Regions from separate parts of the Lysinibacillus sp. NPDC096418 genome, predicted to be linked through region 3. Evidence: riboswitches for the same ligand, from Rfam matches in the RefSeq annotation. Region 3 holds a riboswitch; each other region holds the start of a gene.
What was found. A riboswitch is a leader RNA that binds a small molecule or an ion and turns the genes downstream of it on or off. The one in region 3 is predicted to bind cobalamin.
Positions count from the first base shown of each region.

Region 1: it holds a riboswitch for cobalamin, as region 3 does, so the genes downstream of both, ACIQZG_RS21970 (S-layer homology domain-containing protein) here and ACIQZG_RS05810 (hypothetical protein) in region 3, are expected to answer to the same signal.
Region 2: it holds a riboswitch for cobalamin, as region 3 does, so the genes downstream of both, ACIQZG_RS14195 (energy-coupling factor ABC transporter permease) here and ACIQZG_RS05810 (hypothetical protein) in region 3, are expected to answer to the same signal.

Region 1 covers NZ_JBIWEY010000044.1:30,461-34,928, reverse strand. The annotation lists gene ACIQZG_RS21970 (S-layer homology domain-containing protein) at 1-1,932, opposite strand, end outside; cobalamin riboswitch at 2,279-2,466, opposite strand; gene ACIQZG_RS21965 (hypothetical protein) at 2,574-3,260, opposite strand; gene ACIQZG_RS21960 (ECF transporter S component) at 3,257-3,751, opposite strand; gene ACIQZG_RS21955 (bifunctional adenosylcobinamide kinase/adenosylcobinamide-phosphate guanylyltransferase) at 3,772-4,164, opposite strand; gene ACIQZG_RS21950 (histidine phosphatase family protein) at 4,116-4,468, opposite strand, start outside.
Region 2 covers NZ_JBIWEY010000018.1:41,175-45,642, forward strand. The annotation lists gene cobJ (precorrin-3B C(17)-methyltransferase) at 1-1,311, opposite strand, end outside; gene ACIQZG_RS14190 ((2Fe-2S) ferredoxin domain-containing protein) at 1,319-1,690, opposite strand; cobalamin riboswitch at 1,829-2,012, opposite strand; cobalamin riboswitch at 2,263-2,445, shown strand; gene ACIQZG_RS14195 (energy-coupling factor ABC transporter permease) at 2,839-3,588, shown strand; gene ACIQZG_RS14200 (energy-coupling factor ABC transporter substrate-binding protein) at 3,590-3,862, shown strand; gene cbiQ (cobalt ECF transporter T component CbiQ) at 3,868-4,468, shown strand, end outside.
Region 3 covers NZ_JBIWEY010000004.1:44,150-48,617, reverse strand. The annotation lists gene ytvI (sporulation integral membrane protein YtvI) at 1-675, opposite strand, end outside; gene ACIQZG_RS05815 (hypothetical protein) at 775-1,323, shown strand; cobalamin riboswitch at 1,576-1,797, shown strand; gene ACIQZG_RS05810 (hypothetical protein) at 2,030-2,572, shown strand; gene ACIQZG_RS05805 (ABC transporter substrate-binding protein) at 2,574-3,524, shown strand; gene ACIQZG_RS05800 (tyrosine-protein phosphatase) at 3,649-4,428, shown strand.

The DNA of each region.
Region 1 (4,468 bases), on a different contig from region 3:
GTCTACTGAAACCTCCACTAACCCTGATTTCGCCTCTACAATTGCCTGTTGTAGACGAATTAAATCCGTGTTAGTAAGGCCCGTATCAGTGCTACTTCCAGAGCTACTATCGCTACTAGAACCGTTATCTGTTGAACTATTGGATGATGGGGTATTATAAGGTACTTGTGTATTAGCAGCTGTTATAAAATTCGTTATTTGTCCAGGTTGAGCACCAATCATCCTGCGTAATTGTTCTAGAGGAACCGTAGCTCTAACATTCGTAATCCTCACTGATGGCTGTAGGCTAATATTAGCTTGAGGAGTACCTACGAGTAGATTGCCTATGCTTAAAGAACCTCCAATAATTACATTTGGTTTCATTTCGCTATCACCTTGTTGAGCTCCCTGTTGGTTTGCCTGCTCTTGTTGTTGCTTTATTTGTTCTAGTTTTTTCTTTAATTCATTCATTGTGGTTTGCATTTGCTGTTGCGTAGAGTTAGACAACAGTCCTTGCTGTTGTGACCGTTCCAAAAACACTTGCTGTTCCATTAACAATCCCTGCTGTTGATTAAGCAACTGAAGGAACAACTTTTGTAGGTCTTCAGGAGACCGAAGTATCAAATTATCAATCATTGCTGTTCCCGATACTTCAGTACTTTGCCCTAGATAGAAATCTGCTACACCTACACGAGGTGCATTAATTATAATCTGGATAGTAGGAAAAATAACTGCATATGGTATTGATCCATCCGAGTTGATAGTTGCTGATCCAGCAGCTGATACTCTTCCTAGCACACTACTATGAACGCTCAGAGTTAGCCCTCCCCCCTCTTCTGTTACAAAAAACTGTGTTGCTACATTTGTAAGTGAAGCTGTGACGATAGGAGCTCTCTCTTGGATAATCAACTCACCTTTTACCTCTACCTGATTGATTGCGACATTTGTTTTTGCTCGATCTGTCAACACAACATTTTCAGTGATGATCATATTTTTCAGTTCAACAAAATCTGCATTGACTGTAATGTTGCCAGTAAATATTGAATTACCACCATCTAATGTAATATTGGCGCCTTGTTGCCCAGATGTATTCAATTCAATAAATACTAGATCTGCAATTTCGCCTTCTACAAAGATCACGTCAATACGTGCACCTTCTAATGCAGCAGCATTTCTTTCATTTAGCATTGCTTGAACATTTGCACCAATTGTCCATTCCTGATCTTCGGCTTTCACTTTGTCTTTTTTGATTTCTTCTATCGTCAAAGTCTCTAATACTATTTCAGCGCTTGCCTTCTCCTTTTCGGGTTGATCTGATTGAATTGCCTGCACTGCCCTTTCAGCTCTGACGATAAATGAAGCCAGTTGCCCCCTTGCCACAAAATTCTCTCCACCAAACGTCGTCGCTGTTGTACCTGTTGTAATGCCATATTCAAACAATGTACTAATCGCCTCTTTATAGTCACTGTGTAGATCTGTAAATGGTAATTCTACAGATGCAGAACCTTCTAGACTAAGTGCACGTGTAATTATTTTCGCCATATGATTGCGCTTAATCGATTCATTCGGACGGAAAGTGCCATCAGCATATCCATCTATTATGCCTGCCTGTTTGAGTGTAGCAATTGCCCCTGCATATTCATTTTGTGGCGATACATCTCGAAATCCAGCATTAGCGACATTTCCTGTATCTAATCCTAAAATTCCTACGATCATTTTGGCAGCTTGTCCACGTGTCACTTGCTTTTCAGGTGCAAAAGTTCCGTCCGCGTAGCCTTTAATAATGCCACGGCTTGCTAAGTCCATAATGGCTGCATAATGACTATTACTCTCCAACACATCCGAAAATTTTGGCGTTGCTGCCTCCGCTACTATGTCCATTCCTGTAGGTACAACACATGTTGCAGCTACTACCGCTGCTACTGTAGAAATAAATAGCTTTTTTTTCACCATGTTTCTCTCCTCCGTAATTATCTTTACTAATATTTCATCCACATATTAAACTACGAAGGTTAAAATTAGGTTAAATTATTAAAATATTTAAAAATCTATTTTCACCAAGATCCACGTCCTCCTCAGCTTACTTCCACTTTTATGGATCCTTAAGATAGCCATCAAATGGACATTCATAGCTTATTTGATGGCAACGGTCAGTAGGTTATAAATGCACGTAATCATGGCCATCCTCAACATCAAAAAAGCGACCACACAACCTGTAGCGGTTGTATGGTCGCATAAAAATCGGAAATGGAAGTGGACAGATCTCTCGCCTCCACCTCTCAATCCCCGAAGATGTGTTGTTTTCTTGAACGTAACGGCAGGTCTCCTGGCTCGTGCCTTTAGCCAAATGATTGCCTTCCCGTTTTTCACAGTGGCTTTTTGATCATTTGTCAACACTCACAGTTGCGGGGACAGCTCCGGCTTTAGATGACTCTATTTCCGAATTCCCTATTAAACCATAATGGTACCGCTTGTTCAAAATACTATATATTATGTTTAAATTCCTAAACAAATCTTACATACTGTGTTTGGTTTTTCAAATAGAAGATTCGCACTTTGAAACTTACAAGCCTCTACTTTTGTTCGTCAATGGTCTAGGAACCCTCAGTTATACACAATTTTTCAAAATTTCTAGTGAAAATATTTTGTGCCTGTTCTTCTTTTCCCGAGTGTACCCCAAGTAATATGACAGTACATGGGCCTGCTGTTTTGGTAATATCTAGTGAGCACTCTACTTTATTATCACCAAATAATCGTGAAAACTCAACTTGAAGTCCTTTGGATCCAACTGGCCAAACTTGCTGCACAATTTCCTCTTGCCAAGCGTCAAAAATTGGTTGCAACTGGGCAACATTTTCAGGCTGCTCTAGCACCTCATTACCGACAAGGGGTAGCCCATATGTGTACCAAATAAGTTTATTATGTTCATATTCGGTACGCTTTTGTACCTCACCAAGCATCGTAATCGATAAGCCGGATTGCAATGTCGGCATATTTGACTCAGAGGAACCATCTACACGTGGACGCACAAGACCTATTTCATCAAATACCTGTTCAATCCCTGCCACGTAGCGATTCCATGCATCATCTCCTGAAAAATTCGCAAGTAAAATATGTGTAGGAATAGCATTTGCAGCAAGTTGCTCTAAAAATGTAACACGCGCAGTTAAATACGCAGTCAATTTGTCAGACGCACTCACAATATCTTGTGGTTTTTCACCAATGGCCGCGGCATTATCTGTTGTTGCAATCAACCCACCAATTTTCACAGCATTTCTCAATGTGCCCGCCCTTCTTTTCGTACAAACACTTTCGAAATAACTGGCATCACTACAGCGACAATCACTAAGTTAATAAGTGTTGCCATGAACAGACCGGGTAATGCCCCCCAGAAAAATGCCGGGCTAATGATGAAGTAAAATGGCAGTGGGGCAATGATCCCATTTAAAATAAGTGCTACTGGCCATTTCCAAAAGTTCAATCCTTTTTTATGCATAATACCAAATAGCCAAACTACTACAAACATTTCCGCTGCAATAATAAGATGCAAAGGCCCAAGTGGGAATCCTGATGTTAGTGCTGTAATAAAATGACCTATCATACCCGCAACGCCCGCTAACATAGGTGATAAGAACGCTACACTTAAAAAAGCAGGTGCAGAGTCTAGTGCCGCAGTTGATACAAAAGATGGTACTTTAATGACTGCGCCAATAGCACAAATTGCTGCTATCATAGCTGTTAGCGTCAAGTTCGTTAATTTTTGTCTATCCATATCCATTTCCTCTTTTCTATCTATTTTATAGTCTCGCCGATACCATACCAAATACGAACCACTTGCTTTGCTTCCGCAAATAACGCCTGGTACAACCGACCACACGTATCACGTAGCATCCTCGCTTGTTTTTCCATTGGTACAACGCCACGTCCCATATCCGTCACAATTATATACAGCGTACATTTTTCTTCAAGAGCCTTTAGTCGTGTTAAAACATTTGCGACAAGTACCTCATCGTCTTCTAAGTTTTGTGTTATGAGCCATTTGTCTAAGTTTTTTATTACCAACACTTTGTAAGATGGGATGTTTTCTGGTATAAAGCCATCTGCGAGAAAAACATCTTGGCCTTCAAGCTTTCTCATTACATAGTCGGTTTTCCCGTTATAGGCGCCACCGATAAAGACATGCATCTCGCCCCCTCCTTCCAAGCTTCTTGTGAGAAGGTTAATGTAAACATTACATGATGTGGTACATCGTATGACCAAAAAGTTTTTTCCTCTGGTGCAAAACGAACTAATAATGCACGAATTACACCACCATGTAGAACTAGTACATAGTCTTGTTCATCTTTTGGTAAGGTTAGAAACCCTTCAACAACTCGGGCACAAAACATATCAAAACCTTCTCCGTTTGGTGGGATATGTTCGACCGGATTATCTAACCATGCACAATAACGCTCGTCTGATTTTAATTCATCATATGTTTTGCCTTCGA
Region 2 (4,468 bases), on a different contig from region 3:
ACCTAATTTTCCTTGAATTTCTTCGGCATAAGGGATTGAATCTGCCTTTTCGCCATAACAGAAATCACAAGCTTTTAGTGACAGCACATCCCCAATCGGTGCAAGTAAGAAACCTACACTACGAAGCTTGTCTGTAATTACAGACGGCTCTGATGTTGGGATTTTCAAATGGATTTGATGGTCTGGTGTGTACTCCATTGAACCCTCTTCTCCAACTACCTCAGCTAACATCATCATTTGTGCAGGCGTGAAAAATTTATTAGCTACCCCTGGACTTACTGCAAGCTCAAAAATCGACTCTATTTTTTGGTGGACTAGTTTTGGCGTTACGTTAACCGCACTAGTCCCCTTCACCATTGCTAGAGCAGCTGTTGCCATCTCAAGCGTTGTTTTTTTTTTCACTGGAGGGGCTGCTGTTATTGGCGTCACTCGCCCCGCATTTGGATCTGCAGCAAAATCAGTACGCGCTGCACCTGTTTCTTGATTCATCGCCCATGGTTCAGCTTCTTCTTTTAAGCGCTGATGTGGACGTAATGGTTGTTTCTCTTCACCAAGCGTATATTTACGTTGGTAGCCCCTTGGTGTAATCATTTTATTGTCATAGAAGAACGTTGAAGAGTTCCCAATAATAACCGTTGTCAGCATTCCAATATCATGATTAAGCATTTCTGATAAGGTTGTCATCGTCACTTCCTGACGGTCTCGGTAGGCACTTTTTACAAGTCCAACCGGTGTATCTGGCGAACGATACTCTAGTAAAATACGCTGTGCTTCAACAATTTGGCGCGTACGTCTTCCACTTTTCGGGTTGTAAAGTGCGATAACAAAATCCGCCAATGCTGCTGCTTCAACACGTTTTGCAATTAAATTCCACGGTGTTAAATGGTCACTTAAGCTAATTGTGCATGAGTCGTGCATTATCGGAGCGCCTAGTAAACTCGCACAAGAGTTAATAGCGGAAATACCAGGTACGATCTCCACTTCGATACCTGTCGCCTCTGTCCAACCAAGTTCGATTAGCACTTCATAAACAAGCCCTGCCATTCCGTATACACCGGAGTCACCACTAGAAATGACCGACACAATATTTCCGGCTTCTGCCTGACGAACTGCTTCTTGCGCACGGGATACTTCTTCAGTCATGCCCGTACTAACAATTGATTTCGCACTAACTAAATCTTCAATCAATTCTACATATGTTTTATAGCCGATGATAAATTCACTTTGTTGCAGTGCCTCAACTGCACGCGTTGTAATATGTTTGAAATCGCCAGGGCCAAAGCCAACAACGAAAATTTTCCCTTTTTGCACGGTCCAATTACCCCTCTTTCACTTTTTCAATCCCTTTAATAGCCGTCGTTTGTGCTGTTCGTCGTAATGAACCTTCATTAAGTGTAAATACATGCTCACTATGTAAAGATTCATGATGTAAATCTTGCACAAGCGCTCTTGCATGCTCAGTCGTTGGCACACGGTACCAATTCCCTTGCGGATATGCAATAACTACACATGCATCCTTACATCTCCCATTACAACGTGTTCTAGTCGTATGTATTTCTTTATCAAGGGCAAGTGTCTGAATTTCATCACGAATCACCTGCGTAATATCTTCGCCATCTTTTTTCATGCAACTGCTGCCATTGCATATAAAAAGATGTGTTTTCATGCCTTCTAAATTCCAAGTTGTCAAAGTAATTCTCCCCTCATTACTTTTAAGAAAAAGAAAAAACCTTCACTCATAACGAAGAGTAAAGGTTTATTGAAGCCAAATGAACACAGATATATATATAGATACCCGCCCTCGCTTCAACTTCTCCCTCCGAAAAGTTTGCGTGCCATCAATTAAGCAGGTTTCCTGACTTAAGCTTCATTTTACTTTCGCACCTTCCCAAGTTTGCACCAGTGGCATTTGCGATTTCATCAGCTATTACAGTAGCGGGGGCTGTACCGGATTTGCACCGATTTCCCTATTATCTCGAACAGTTTCGAGCACTTAATAGATTTATTTATATTAATTTTCTAGTTTTTTAAAATATAATGAAAAACTGTTTCTATCATAGCTCATAATTATTAAATTTCAAGACTTCTTTTTTAAATTTTTTGCAATCTCCATTAAATTTCTACAAATATTTCCTGCAATAACACCTAACTTCGCTTTAATATATCAGAATTTTCTACACTTAAATTACTGAAAATAAAAATTTTTCCAAAAAGAGATAGATTATTTTCATTGAGCCGTGTTACACTGTGTCGTGAAAACTCACAACAATAACATTTTTTGGTGTAAGGTGCTTGCATCTTGCTTAAAAGGGAAGCCGGTTCAAGTCCGGCGCGGTCCCGCCACTGTACTAGGGAGTTTTATAGATACGTCACTGTCCAACGGATGGGAAGACCTATAAAATGATGAACTAAAGCCAGGAGACCTGCCAAAAAATACGTGACAAGTTTCAACCTACGCGGATAGGTGTGCGGCTTAGCAAATCGTTTTTTCATTTGCTTTTTTCTGCTATGCACTTTTCCAAAAAGGAGAAGTGCTTTTTTATTGCACACACTAAAAGGTCATCATCAAAAATATGAGTTGGCATTTGTTTAAAGAGCATAACACTACTAGAATGCTTTTGATTGTAGTGGAGGCTGGGCGACTCCTGGGGGATTAGCGTCCTAGATGTGACCCAGGAGCGAGGCTTGTAGGGGAACAAAGGCTAAAAACGTCACATCCTGTGACCAACATCCTGTTGCCCCGACGCGGCTTATCGGGCGCCCCCCGGAAAGCGCCCAGGCGGAACGGAAATCAAACCCAAATTTTGGTGATGAATCTAAAAAACAAAAGGAGGAAGAATGTTGAAATTTTCATTTTGGAAGCTTAGTTATTTCTTATTAGCATTTATCATGGTGCCAGATCGTGCATTTGCTATGCACATTATGGAAGGATTTTTGCCACTTGAATGGGCAATTTTCTGGTGGGTTGTATCCATTCCATTTATTATTTTAGGATTACGTTCTATTCGCAAAACGATAGATGAGAATCCGGAAACTAAAATGATGTTGGGGCTTTCAGGTGCCTTTGCATTTGTCTTGTCAGCTCTAAAAATCCCTTCAGTAACAGGCAGTTGTTCGCATCCAACAGGTGTTGGCCTTGGTACCGTTTTGTTCGGACCATTAGCGATGAGCGTAATCGGTACAATCGTATTATTATTCCAATCTTTACTTTTAGCCCATGGTGGGTTAACAACATTAGGGGCAAACGTCTTCTCAATGGCAGTTGTCGGACCATTTATCGTCTATTTTGTCTTTAAAGGGGCACAACAAATTGGCTTTTCATTCTCACTAGCAGTATTTTTTGCAGCAATGCTTGGTGATTTAGGTACATATGTCGTGACATCTGTTCAACTTGCACTTGCATTCCCATCTGAAGTTGGTGGTTTTATGGCTTCATTCACGAAGTTCTCTGGGATCTTCGCCTTAACACAAATTCCACTTGCAATTAGCGAAGGGATTTTAACGGTGATTGTCATGAACTTCTTAAAAAAATACAATGTCAGCGAATTAAAAGCATTACGTGTATTCTCTACAAAGGAGGCACATTAAGATGAAAAAGAATTTACTGTTACTAGCCATTGTCGTGCTACTTGCCATCATTCCCCTCTTAGTACAAAAAGGCGCTGAATTCGGTGGTGCTGATGGAGAGGCCGAAGAAGCAATTGGTGAGATTAACGCAGAGTATGAGCCATGGTTTGAAAGTATTTGGGAGCCACCAAGTGGTGAAATTGAGAGTTTATTATTTGTGCTACAAGCTGCAATCGGTGCTGGTTTTATCGGCTATTTCATCGGTTTCATGCGTGGCAAACATAAAGAAGGTTAACAACAATGCTACTCATTGACAAATATGCTTACATGAATAATTTAGCGTCCGTCCATCCACTAGAAAAGATGACGTTTTCACTTGGATTACTACTACTGTCGCTTATATTTCGAGATGAACATATTTCACTCATTACATTTATTGTAATGAGTGCTTTTATCATTTTTGGCGCAAAAATCCCTTTTACGTATTATCTAAAACTTCTACTACTTCCAGGATTTTTTCTACTCACGAGTCTAGTGACAATTTTGGTTTCGTTTGCCCCTACTTCAAGTGTTTTACCTTCACATATCTGGAATCTCCAACTGGGTGCATGGACAATCTTTATCGGTACATTAAGTATTTCGATGGCACAGGAGCTATTTTTCATTGTACTTGGTAGTATTAGCTGCCTTTATTTTTTAATTTTAACAACATCAGTACAGTCGATTTGTTACGTGCTACGACTGTGGCGTCTACCCGTGTTATTTGTAGAACTAGTGGAGCTAACGTATCGCTTTATTTTCATTTTCTTAGAAAGTATGCAAAAAATTCACCTTGCCCAACAAGCAAGACTCGGCTACCATTCGCCTATGCAGTGGCTGCGCTCTGCATCAATGCTAATTG
Region 3 (4,468 bases):
AAAACTCACGAGTACTTGAGCCTTCATAAAGCCGAAGAGAGCATCTTTTAAGCGGGTAGTAATGATCTTCATCTTGTTTGCAGTTTCTGGTTTTAAATATTTGTATACATTGCGTTTTATTTTAGGAATATCGAGCATAAATAAAAATAAGGCAATCATATAAACAAGAAGGCTAATAAAAAGACTAGGTATATCTGAAAGTAAGCTCGTAACTTTGCTATAATTGAAGAAGGTTAAAAAGGATTCTTCTACCTTTTTGATGAAATCCAATGTAGTATTTTGTAGTGAAGTTCGAACCTCGGTTGGGAAGTTTTCGGTATATTGGGAAATTTGCCCCTGCATCTGTAGCCACATATCAGTTAGCTTTGAAATATAATAAGGTGCTTGTTTAGAAATGGAAATAATTTGCGACATTAATTGTGTAATAGTAAAGTAACACATAACAGCAATAAATGCGGCACTTACTATATAAATAACAGCGACAGCTATTTTTCGTGACATTTTCCATTTACGTTTGAAAAACATGACAATAGGCTCTAACAAAAAGGCGGTAATTCCGGCTAAAATAATGGGAACCGAGACAGGTACAATGAAGTATCCCGCAATAATTAAACCGATAATGACAAGTGTTAGGAACAATGTTTTTCTTGAAATTGTTTTATTCAAAAAACTCACCTGCTTATAAAATTTTAAAAAATTGATGATTTATTAAGTGTAACATAAATTTTTTACGAAATTATGGCGTTCTGAAAGAAATAAAGGTAGGGATGGATAATGGAAAAAGATATATTACAACTTTTTAGTAATTTAACAGAGCATGACCGTGATATTCAATATGAAACTTTTGAAGAGTTAATGAAAATTGTAAAAGAACCTGTAGATTGGACGTATTCGGTCTGGGAACAGCTTATCAAGGCACTTACATATAAAAATGGGCATGTACGCGCACAGTCAGCACAGCTTTTATGTGCACTTGCGGCAAAAAGTGATCCAGAAGAACGGGTATTAGAAGACTTTATGAAAATTTGGGCTGTAACTTATGATGAAAACACTGTTACGGCAAGACATACACTGCAATCGATTTGGCGTATCGGATTAGGTGGACAGGTACAAAGGGATTTAGTTGTTTCGCGTTTAGCGAATCGATTCCACACATGTGTCGATGAAAAACATCCGACACTTATTCGTTATGATATCATAGTATCCTTAAAAAATTTATTTGATGCAACAAATGATATAAAGATATTGAATATTGCCCAGGATTTAATTGAGAAAGAGCAGGATACCAAATACAAAAGGAAATACAAGACAGCCCTTCGTTAAATGTCGAGGATGGCTGTTTTTCTATAGGCGCAAATGTTTTATTGATATAGTATACGGTAGGTTTAAGGCACGAGCTACTAAATCGGTGATCCAATATAAATTAATGATTATTTTAAGTTCGTAGTGCAGTTGTTTCGTGCGAAAAAACTGGGATTTTGTAGATTAGGGGAAATAGTGCTGGGTTATGTGAGTATTCGTAACCTTTCAACTATTAAAGGGCGTTAATTTATGATAAACTGCTTAACAAGTGAATAATTCTTGCAGAATAAAGGTGCTAACTATTAGCATAATCGGGAATTCGGTGAAAAACCGGAGCTGTTTCCGCAACTGTAAGTACAGAAGATATAAGAGAGAAACCACTGTCGATAGAAGAAAAATGCTTCTAGTGGATGGGAAGGTTCTTATTATTTCGCTACATAATCTTTGTAGTGAAGCTGTACAAGCCAGGAGACCGACCTTTATTTGAGCGTATAAGTACTCTTCGGAAGATAAGAGGATATACGGCAAATACATATTGAGCGTTATAGAGCGTGATCAATTATGCTATTTTCGTCGTTCCTTTTCGAAGGGGAGCGGCTTTTTTTATACCTATTTTTACTGGTATATAGCATTCCAGACGCACTATTAATGCGCGAATGAACTTATCGAAATGTATAGGGTCTTATAGCAGCAAGAACATTCTTATAGTAGAAGGGAGGGTCTAGATTTGAAAAAAGATGCACGCTATTCCAGTTATCCATTTATGCGTGAGAAAGTAACAACTGTTGACTTTGAAATACGTACCGACTGCTTAACAACTCATGTAGGAGTGGCGCTTGTAGCTGTCAAAAAAGAAGAAGTGGATGTAGTAAAAGAAGACCTGCTTGAAATTTTACCTATGGCTTATCATGTTAATGGATCAGTACGAGGGAAATTAGCGGTTACTGATGAGGATTTAGCTTGGCTAAGTAATCGCTATGATTTCTATGTGAGCCATGTCAAAGAAGAAATTCAAAGCTTTGTTTTACCGCAGGGTACGGAGGCAGCAGCGGCATTACACTTATGTCGTAGCGAGGCAAAAAAGTCATATCGTTCACTTCATAAAGTTTCTGAGGAACGAGAAGTACCAGAAATTCTATTTAATTATTTAGGTTTACTAGCCAACGTATTTTTTGTTATGGCTGTTTACATGAATCGACAAGCAGGCATTGTAGAAATTCCATTTATAAGTAAGTCTTACCCAATGAAAAAGAAAAAGGAGAATGTCTAAATTGAAAAAGATAGTTAAATTCCAATGGCTTTCAGTATTAATGCTTGCATTTTTACTTGTAGGCTGTGGCACAGCAGATGAAAAGGCGAAAGAGGATACATCAAAACAAGGTGCACAAACTGAAGAGTTAGGCTATAAAGTGAAGGATGACCGCGGTGAAGAAATAGCATTTGATGCCGTACCAGAAACAGTGATTTCATTAGCACCTAGTAACACGGAAATATTATTTGCATTAGGTGTAGGCGATAAGATTGTTGGCGCAACTGATTATGATACATATCCAGCCGAAGCGTTAGAAATTGAGCGTGTTTCGGATTCGATGGTATTTAACAGTGAGCGTATTTTAGGTTTGAATCCGGATGTAGTTATTGCTTATACAGTTGGTGAAAAAGATGCGCTAAAGGTACTTGAAGATGCTGGTGTAAAAGTGTTTGTTATTCAATCAGCAACATCTTTTGAAGACGTTTACGGTGACATCGAGCAACTTGCAAAAGTAATGGGTGTTGAAGATAAAGGTAAACAGTTAAACAAAGAGATTAAAGAGAAAATTGCTGTTGTTGAAGCAAAAGTAAAAGACGTGGAAACACCAAAAAATGTATATTACGAAGTTAGTTCACCACCTAACATTTTTACCCTTGGAGATGACACATTCCAACAAGATATTTTAGATGCAGCTAAAGTAAACAACGTATTTGGCGATCAAAAAGGTTGGATACAAGTTTCGGAAGAAGAAATCATTACGAAAAACCCTGAAGTTATATTAGTACCAAGTATAGGTGATAAAGATGTAGTAGGGGGAATTTTAGGTCGTAACGGCTGGAACACGGTACAAGCTGTTCAAAATAAACAAGTATTCTCATTAGATGAAGATACATTATCTCGTCCAGGTCCACGCATTGGTGAAGCAGTTGAGCTAGTAGCAAAAGCTGTATACCCTGAATTATTTCAATAAGTAAATGTTGTAGGAAGTCGTCTCATTTTATGAGGCGGCTTTTTACTGCTGAAATTGGTATTCTATCTTTTAATTTTATAAAATAGAGGTAAAGGTAATGGCTAAATCAAAGGAGGCGTAATGGATGAGACAATTTGACATGAAAGTTATTCCGTTTGAGGCAGTCTATAATTTCCGTGATATGGGTGGCTATAAGACAAGAGATGGGCGATTTGTAAAGGAAGGCTTGTTTTATCGCTCAGCAGCACTTGGTAAGATGACAGCGGCAGATAAGGAGCGTTTTGAAGCGTTAGGGATTAAAACGATTTTTGATTACCGGGACGACCATGAAGCCCAAAGTAATCCGAATCCGGAATTTTCTAATACTAAGTATATACAAATTCCAGCGAAGGGCAATCATGCTTTTGAAATGCCAACAAATGCTGAAAAAACAATGGGGCGACAAAACTTCTACAAAGTTGTCAATTCAGATATGTTCCGAGATTTTTATGCACAGATGCCATTTAATAATGCTTCATTTAAGAAATTAATGGCGACGATTCAACAACCCGAAAACTTAGGCCTCGTTCATCATTGTGCAGTAGGAAAAGATCGCACAGGGATTGGTGGTGCATTGATTTTATTAGCACTTGATGTACCTGAAGCGACAATTATGCAGGATTATTTAGATACCAATATTCATCTCCGCCCAATGGTAGAACGTATGAAACAAGTTATTCAACAGGATTTTAATGATAAAGAATTACAGCAATTTCACGCGCTAATGTCTGCTAAAGAAGATTATTTACAAGCAGCATTTAATGAGATGGATATACGCTATGGCTCAAAGGAGATATTTTTAGAACAAGAATTTAATCTGACAAAAGACAAACGTGAGCAGTTACAGGCATATTGCTTGCGCTAGATATATTCCTTCCCTCGGAAATGAGGGAGGGGATATTTTT